One region of the Nocardiopsis oceanisediminis genome, then DNA from elsewhere that is predicted to be linked to it. Evidence: riboswitches for the same ligand, from Rfam matches in the RefSeq annotation. Region 1 holds a riboswitch; the other holds the start of a gene.

Region 1 (4,057 bases):
CGATGAGTGTCGTTGACGCTCTCCGCCGGACCGGCTTACCTTCAATGTCGAAGCACCCGCGGCGCACCCTTCGCAACCCCCTGTCAACCGCCGTGGGCCGAGGAGCCGGAGGTTCGGCGTGGCGGTTACGAGCGGCAATCAGCGGGCCTCCCTCCCCGGGCGAGCGGCGATACGGCGAGCGGGGGAGCAGGGTCTGCTGTGTGAAGAGGACGTGGTGGCGCTGCCCATGGACATCGGCTATCGCGGTCCCACGGCGTGTGCGGCGGCCGGTGTGACCTACCGCCAGCTCGACTACTGGGCGCGGACCCGGCTGGTCGGGCCGAGCGTGCTGCCCGAACCCGGCGCGGCCTCCGTCCCGCTCTACAGCTTCCGCGACATCCTCATGCTCAAAGTGGTCAAGAGGCTGCTGGACACCGGGATCTCGCTGCAGCAGATCCGGACCGCGGTGGAGCACCTGCGCGGCCGGGACACCTCCGACCTGCCGCACATCACCCTGATGAGCGACGGGGTCAGCGTCTACGAGTGCACCTCGCCGACCGAGGTCGTCGAGCTCATGCAGGGCGGCCAGGGCATGTTCGGCATCGCCCTGGGGCGGGTCTGGCGGGAGCTGGAGGGCGCCCTGGGGCAGCTGCCGGGGGAGCGGCTGGCCGAGCCGCTGCCGGACGAGCCGCACCCCGGCGACGAGCTGGCCCGGCGGCGCCGGGAGCGCCGGACGGGCTGACCGGCGCCGGCCCGGCCGCCGCGGGGCGGGGCCGGGCATGCGCGGCGGAGCGGCATCGAGTACGGTCGGGAATCCGTCCACCGGGTCCGCCCGGGGCCGCGCGCCCGCGGGCGGGCGGCGCCCCGGACCGCGTCCGTGCACGTGACGTGGTGCACGAAACGGGCGATTCGGTGGATAATTGCAGGGAAAAGTTCATCACCGGCCGTTGATACCGCGCGGGAGAGACCCCGGCAGGGGCGCCGACGGGGCAATACTCCCCAGTAACCTCTCAGGCACCAGGGACCGCGCGGAGAAGGCCACTCTGAAGCTGCGGACGTGCGGTACGCGCCACGCCCGCACGGTCGCGCGGCCGGCACGGCAGCGAGCGACAGAGGGGGAGACACCGAGGAGAGCAGCCGCGTCCGCGGCCGATGCGACCAGGAGGTCTCCATGCCGGAGCAGCCGACCCCGAAACCCGCCGCAGCAGGGGCGCCGGCCCGTGAATTCGCCGACCGGCACATCGGCCCGGACCCCTCCGCGATCACCGAGATGCTGAAGGCGGTCGGGTACGACTCCACCTCGGCCCTGATGGCGGCGGCGGTCCCGGAGTCGATCCTCACCGCCCCCGGCACCCCGGCCGAGCTCGCCCTGCCCGCCCCGGCCGGCGAGACCGAGGCCCTGGCCGAGCTGCGCGCCCTGGCCGACCGGAACACCGTGCGCACCTCGATGATCGGCCTCGGCTACTACGACACCGTCACCCCGCCGGTCATCCTGCGCAACATCATGGAGAACCCCGCCTGGTACACGGCCTACACGCCGTACCAGCCGGAGATCTCCCAGGGCCGGCTGGAGGCGCTGCTCAACTTCCAGACCATGGTCTCCGACCTGACCGGGCTGGCCGTCTCCGGCGCCTCGCTGCTGGACGAGGCCACCGCCGCCGCCGAGGCGATGACCCTGGCCCGGCGGGCGACCAAGGCCAAGACCGCCACCTTCGTGGTGGACGCCGACGTCTTCCCGCAGACCCTGGACGTGCTGCGCACCCGCGCCGAGCCGCTCGGCATCGAGATCGTCGTCGCCGACCTGGCCGAGGGGCTGCCCGAGGGCGACGCGTTCGGCGTGCTGGTGCAGTACCCGGGCGCCTCCGGCGCGGTGCGCGACCCCAAGCCGGTCATCGACGCCGCGCACGAGGCCGGCGCCCTGGCCGTCGTCGCCGCGGACATCCTCGCGCTGACCGTGCTGCGCAGCCCGGGCGAGCTCGGCGCCGACATCGCGGTCGGCTCCACCCAGCGGTTCGGCGTCCCGATGGGCTTCGGCGGCCCGCACGCCGGCTACATGTCGGTCCGCGAGGGCCTGCAGCGCCAGATGCCCGGCCGGCTGGTCGGCGTCTCGGTGGACAACGCGGGCAGGCCCGCCTACCGGCTCGCCCTGCAGACCCGCGAGCAGCACATCCGCCGGGAGAAGGCGACCAGCAACATCTGCACCGCCCAGGTGCTGCTGGCGGTCATGGCCGGCATGTACGCGGTCTACCACGGCCCCCGCGGGCTGCGCGAGATCGCCGAGCGGGTGCACGGGCACACCGCACGGCTCGCCGAGGGGCTCCGCTCCCGCGGCTTCCAGGTGCTGCACGGCTCCTTCTTCGACACGCTGCGGGTCCGGGTGCCCGCCGGCGCCGAGGCCAAGCTCGAGGCGGCCGCCGCGCGCGGGATCAACCTGCTCCGGGTGGACGCCGACACGGTCGGCATCAGCTGCGACGAGACGACCACCGGCGCGCACGTCGCCGCGGTGATCGCCGCCTTCTCCGGCAAGGACGCCGCCGAGCAGGCCCCCGCCCGGGGCCTGGAGGCGCTGCCGGAAGGGCTCCGCCGCGGCGTCGACTACCTGGACCACGAGGTCTTCAGCAGCCACCGCAGCGAGACCTCGCTGCTGCGCTACATGCGCCGGCTCTCCGACAAGGACCTCGCGCTGGACCGCAGCATGATCCCGCTGGGCTCGTGCACCATGAAGCTCAACGCCACCGCGGAGATGGAGTCGGTCACCTGGCCGGAGTTCTCCCGCCTGCACCCGCTCGCCCCGCTGGAGCAGGCGGCCGGCAGCGTCGCCCTCATCCGCGACCTGGAGAAGTGGCTGGCCGAGGTGACCGGCTACGACGCCGTCTCGCTCCAGCCCAACGCCGGCTCCCAGGGCGAGCTGGCCGGCCTGCTGGCGATCCGCGGCTACCACCGCAGCCGCGGCGATGCGGACCGCGACGTCTGCCTGATCCCCAGCTCCGCGCACGGCACCAACGCGGCCAGCGCGGTGATGGCCGGCATGCGGGTCGCTGTGGTCGCCTGCGACGACGGGGGCAACGTCGACCTGGACGACCTCCGCGCCAAGCTGGCCAAGCACGAGGGATCGGTCGCCGCGATCATGGTCACCTACCCCTCCACGCACGGCGTCTTCGAGGAGACCATCACCGAGGTCTGCCGCCTGGTGCACGAGGCCGGCGGCCAGGTCTACGTGGACGGCGCCAACTTCAACGCGCTGCTCGGCTGGGCCAAGCCGGGGAAGTTCGGCGCCGACGTCAGCCACCTCAACCTGCACAAGACGTTCTGCATCCCGCACGGCGGCGGCGGCCCCGGCGTCGGCCCGGTGGCGGTCCGCTCGCACCTGGCGGGCTTCCTGCCCAACCACCCGGGCCAGCCGGACGCCGGCCCGCACACCGGCGTCGGCCCGGTCTCCGCGGCCCCGTTCGGCTCGGCGGGCATCCTGCAGATCTCCTGGGCCTACATCCGGATGATGGGCGGGGACGGCCTGCGCGCCGCGACCGAGACCGCGGTGCTCAGCGCCAACTACGTGGCCAAGCGGCTGGAGCCGTACTACCCGGTGCTCTACACCGGCGCGGGCGGCCTGGTCGCGCACGAGTGCATCATCGACGTCCGCGGCCTGGCGAAGAAGACCGGGATCACCAACGAGGACATCGCCAAGCGCCTGATCGACTACGGCTTCCACGCGCCGACGATGTCCTTCCCGGTCGCCGGGACCCTGATGGTGGAGCCCACGGAGAGCGAGGACCTGGCCGAGCTGGACCGGTTCATCGACGCGATGATCGCGATCCGCGGCGAGATCGACCGGGTGGCCGAGGGCGGCTACGACGCCGAGGACAACCCGCTGAAGAACGCCCCGCACACCGCCGAGGCGCTCACCGCCGACGACTGGAAGCACTCCTACCCGCGCAGCGAGGGCGCCTACCCGGTGGCCCGGCTGCGCCAGGAGAAGTACTGGTCCCCGGTGGGCCGCATCGACCAGGCCTACGGCGACCGCAACCTGGTCTGCTCCTGCCCGCCGCCGGAGGCGTTCGAGGAGTAGGCCGCCGGTGCG
Region 2 (4,057 bases), 1.1 Mb from region 1:
CGCAGCGACCTGGTCGCCGACGCCCGCGCCGAGGTCAAGCGGGTGCTGGACGGCGAGGACGACCGCCTGCTGGTCATCGTCGGCCCCTGCTCGGTGCACGACCCGGACGCCGCGCTGGACTACGCGCGCCGGCTCAAGGCGCTCATCCCCTCGCTCAGCGCCGACCTGTGCGTCGTGATGCGGGTCTACTTCGAGAAGCCGCGGACCACGCTCGGCTGGAAGGGCCTGATCAACGACCCGCGCCTGGACGAGAGCCACGACGTCCACCGCGGCCTGCGCACCGCGCGCAAGCTGCTGCTGGACATCAACTCCCTGGGCGTCCCGGCGGGCACCGAGTTCCTCGACCCGATCACCCCGCAGTACATCGCCGACGCGGTGAGCTGGGGCGCCATCGGCGCCCGCACCACCGAGAGCCAGGTGCACCGCCAGCTCAGCAGCGGCCTGAGCATGCCGGTCGGGTTCAAGAACGGCACCGACGGCGACGTGCAGGTCGCGGTGGACGCCTGCGGGGCCGCCGCCGCCTCGCACACCTTCTTCGGCGTCGACCCGGCCGGCGCCGGCTCGGTCGTCGTCACCTCCGGCAACGCCGACTGCCACGTCATCCTGCGCGGCGGCCGCTCCGGCCCCAACCACGGCGCCGAAGAGGTCGGGCCCGCGCTGGACACCATCGAGGCGGCCGGACTGCGCCGCCGCGTCATGATCGACGCCAGCCACGCCAACAGCGGCAAGGACCACAAGCGCCAGCCGCTGGTCGCCCAGGCCATCGCCGACCAGATCGCCGAGGGGCAGCAGGGCATCGTGGGCGTCATGCTGGAGAGCTTCATCGAGGAGGGGGCGCAGAAGCTGGGCGACCCCGCCGACCTGGTCTACGGGCAGTCCATCACCGACAAGTGCATGAGCTGGTCCACCACCGAGCAGGTGCTGCAGGGCCTGGCCGAGGCGGTCCGCGGCCGGCGCAAGGCCTGACCCCGGGCGCACGGCGAAGGCCCCGCGGCGGTTCCGCCGCGGGGCCTTCGCCGTGCGCCCGCCGGTGCGCCGGAGGGCTCTCGCTCGCCGGCGTCTCCGCCCTGGCCGGGCCGGAGCGCGGCGTGCGGGCGGTGCTGCGGCACGGCGCCATCGGCCCGCGCCGACCTGGGGCCGGGCCCGGGCGCCGCCGCCCGGGCCTGGGATGTGACCGGCGTCGCTGCTAGGCTGGCTCCCGGTCGCCGACCCCGTGCGGGAGAGCGCCCGCGCAGCCGGCGCGGGCCGCCGAAGGAGCAATTCCTCCCCAGAGAACCTCTCAGGCGAGACGGACCGCACGGACGAGACCACTCTGGAAAGCAGGGGCGCCGGTGCCCCTCGCCGAAGGTGCAAGCCGCGCCGTGCGCGCGGTGAAGCTCTCAGGCACCGATGACAGAGGGGGAGGATGGCCACAGCCCTGGTTTCCGACCGACGACCATCCTCTCAGGAGTCACCATGACAGCCGCCGGCAGCGATTCCGCGGAACCGCGCGAGACCCCGCTCCGCGCCGCACACGAGGCGCTCGGCGCCACCCTCGTCGACTTCGCGGGCTGGCTGATGCCGCTCCGCTACAGCAGCGAGAAGGCCGAGCACACCGCGGTCCGGGAGAAGGCCGGACTCTTCGACCTGTCCCACATGGGCGAGATCCACGTGCTCGGCGCGGAGGCCGCCGCCGTGCTCGACCACGCCCTCGTCGGCCACCTGTCCAAGGTCGCGGTGGGCCGGGCCCGCTACACGATGATCACCGACGCCGACGGCGGCGTCCTGGACGACCTCATCGTCTACCGGCTCGGCGAGGAGCACTACCTGGTGGTGGCCAACGCGGCCAACGCCGGCACGGTGCTGGCCGCGCTCACCGAGCGCGCCGCCGGCTTCGACGCCCGCGTCGAGGACCGCTCCGCCGAGACCGCGCTGATCGCGCTGCAGGGCCCGGCCGCCGTCGGGATCCTCGCCCCGCTGACCGACGCCGACCTGGACGGCATCAAGTACTACGCGGGCTACCGGCACACCGTGGCCGGGCACCCGGTGCTGCTCGCCCGCACCGGCTACACCGGCGAGGACGGCTTCGAGCTCTTCGTCGAGGCCTCGGACGCCCCCGCGGTGTGGGAGGCCCTGCTCAAGGCCGGCGAGCCGCACGGGCTGGTGCCCGCCGGGCTCTCCTCCCGGGACACCCTGCGCCTGGAGGCCGGGATGCCGCTGTACGGCCAGGAGCTGAGCCGGGACCTCACCCCGTTCGACGCCGGCCAGGGCCGGGTGGTCAAGTTCGAGAAGGAGGGCGACTTCGTCGGCCGCGAGGCGCTGCGGCGCGCCGCGGACCAGGGCCGCTCCCGCAAGCTCATCGGGCTGGTCGGCCGGGGCCGCCGCCCGGTGCGCAAGGGCATGCCGGTGCTGCGCGACGGGGTCGAAGTGGGGTCGGTCACCAGCGGTGCGCCCTCCCCGACCCTCGGCAAGCCCATCGCGATGGCCTACGTCGACGCCGAACTGGACACCTCCGCGGGTGCGTTCAGCGTGGACGTCCGCGGCCGCAGCGAGGAGGTCGACGTGGTCGACCTGCCGTTCTACAAGCGGGAGCGCTAGCCCGCCGGCCGCGTCCGGCGCCCGCAGGCGCTCCGGACGCGGACCTGGCGTGCGCTCCGCCCCCGCCACCCGGCACAATTTGCAGGTGGGTGGGGTGCGGACCGCGACAGAGGCCTGCACTCCGAGGCCGAGGGCGCGCACAGCGAACGGGCGCGGACCGGTCGACAGCACAGATCCTCCTGGAGAATCCAAATTGAGCGTTCCCGCTGAGCTGAGCTACACCAGCGAACACGAGTGGGTGGCCGTCAACGAAGGCGTCGCCACCGTCGGCATCACGAAGTACGCCGCCGAGGCACTGGGCGACATCGTCTTCGTGGACCCCCCGAACTCCGGCGACACCGTCTCCCCCGGAGACACCTGCGGCGAGATCGAGTCCACCAAGTCGGTCAGCGACCTCTACGCGCCGGTCGCCGGCGAGGTGGTCGAGGTCAACCAGGCCGCTGTGGAGGACCCCGAGGTCATCGGAAGCGACCCCTACGGCCAGGGCTGGCTGTTCAAGGTCGAGCTGTCCGAGGAGCCGAAGGACCTGCTCACCGCCGAGCAGTACACCCAGCTGACCGAAGGCGAGGGCTGATCAGCATGAGCGACCAGGACGACCTTCTCGACCGCACGCTCGCCGACTTCGACCCCGAGGTCGCCGCGGCCGTGGACAGCGAGCTGTCCCGCCAGCGCGACACCCTGGAGATGATCGCCTCGGAGAACTTCGCCCCGCGCGCCGTGCTGGAGGCGCAGGGCACCGTTCTCACCAACAAGTACGCCGAGGGTTACCCGGGCCGCCGCTACTACGGCGGCTGCGAGCACGTGGACGTCGTGGAGCAGCTCGCCATCGACCGGGCCAAGGCCCTGTTCGGCGCCGAGCACGCCAACGTCCAGCCGCACTCCGGCGCCCAGGCCAACACCGCGGTCTACTTCTCCCTGCTCAAGCCGGGCGACACCATCCTCGGGCTGGACCTGGCGCACGGCGGCCACCTCACCCACGGGATGAAGATCAACTACTCCGGGAAGATCCTCAACCCGGTCCCGTACCACGTCCGCGACGCCGACGGCCTGGTCGACTACGACGAGGTGGCCAAGCTCGCCGAGGAGCACCGGCCGGCGATGATCGTGGCCGGCTGGTCGGCCTACCCGCGGCAGCTGGACTTCGCCCGGTTCCGGGAGATCGCCGACTCGGTCGGCGCCCTGCTCATGGTGGACATGGCGCACTTCGCCGGGCTGGTCGCGGCGGGGCTGCACCCCAACCCGGTGCCGCACGCCGACATCGTCACCACCACCACGCACAAGACCCTGGGCGGCCCCCGCGGCGGCCTGATCCTGTGCAAGCAGGAGTACGCCAAGAAGATCAACTCCGCGGTCTTCCCGGGCATGCAGGGCGGTCCGCTGGAGCACGTGATCGCCGCCAAGGCGGTCGCGCTGAAGGCCGCCGCCTCGGAGGAGTTCGCCGACCGGCAGCGCCGCACCGTGGCCGGGGCGCGGCTGCTCG

Evidence for each region. Region 1 has a riboswitch for glycine ahead of gcvP (aminomethyl-transferring glycine dehydrogenase). Riboswitches for the same ligand answer to the same signal wherever they lie in the genome.
Region 2: another riboswitch for glycine. It lies ahead of gcvT (glycine cleavage system aminomethyltransferase GcvT); the one in region 1 lies ahead of gcvP (aminomethyl-transferring glycine dehydrogenase).

What each region holds. Positions count from the first base shown of each region.
Region 1 covers NZ_JAFMZJ010000001.1:2,929,606-2,933,662, forward strand. Annotated here, with positions in the region: gene J0910_RS12960 (MerR family transcriptional regulator) at 119-721, shown strand; glycine riboswitch at 928-1,016, shown strand; gene gcvP (aminomethyl-transferring glycine dehydrogenase) at 1,151-4,045, shown strand.
Region 2 covers NZ_JAFMZJ010000001.1:1,868,153-1,872,209, reverse strand. Annotated here, with positions in the region: gene J0910_RS08510 (3-deoxy-7-phosphoheptulonate synthase) at 1-966, shown strand, start outside; glycine riboswitch at 1,207-1,306, shown strand; gene gcvT (glycine cleavage system aminomethyltransferase GcvT) at 1,456-2,577, shown strand; gene gcvH (glycine cleavage system protein GcvH) at 2,771-3,151, shown strand; gene J0910_RS08495 (serine hydroxymethyltransferase) at 3,157-4,057, shown strand, end outside.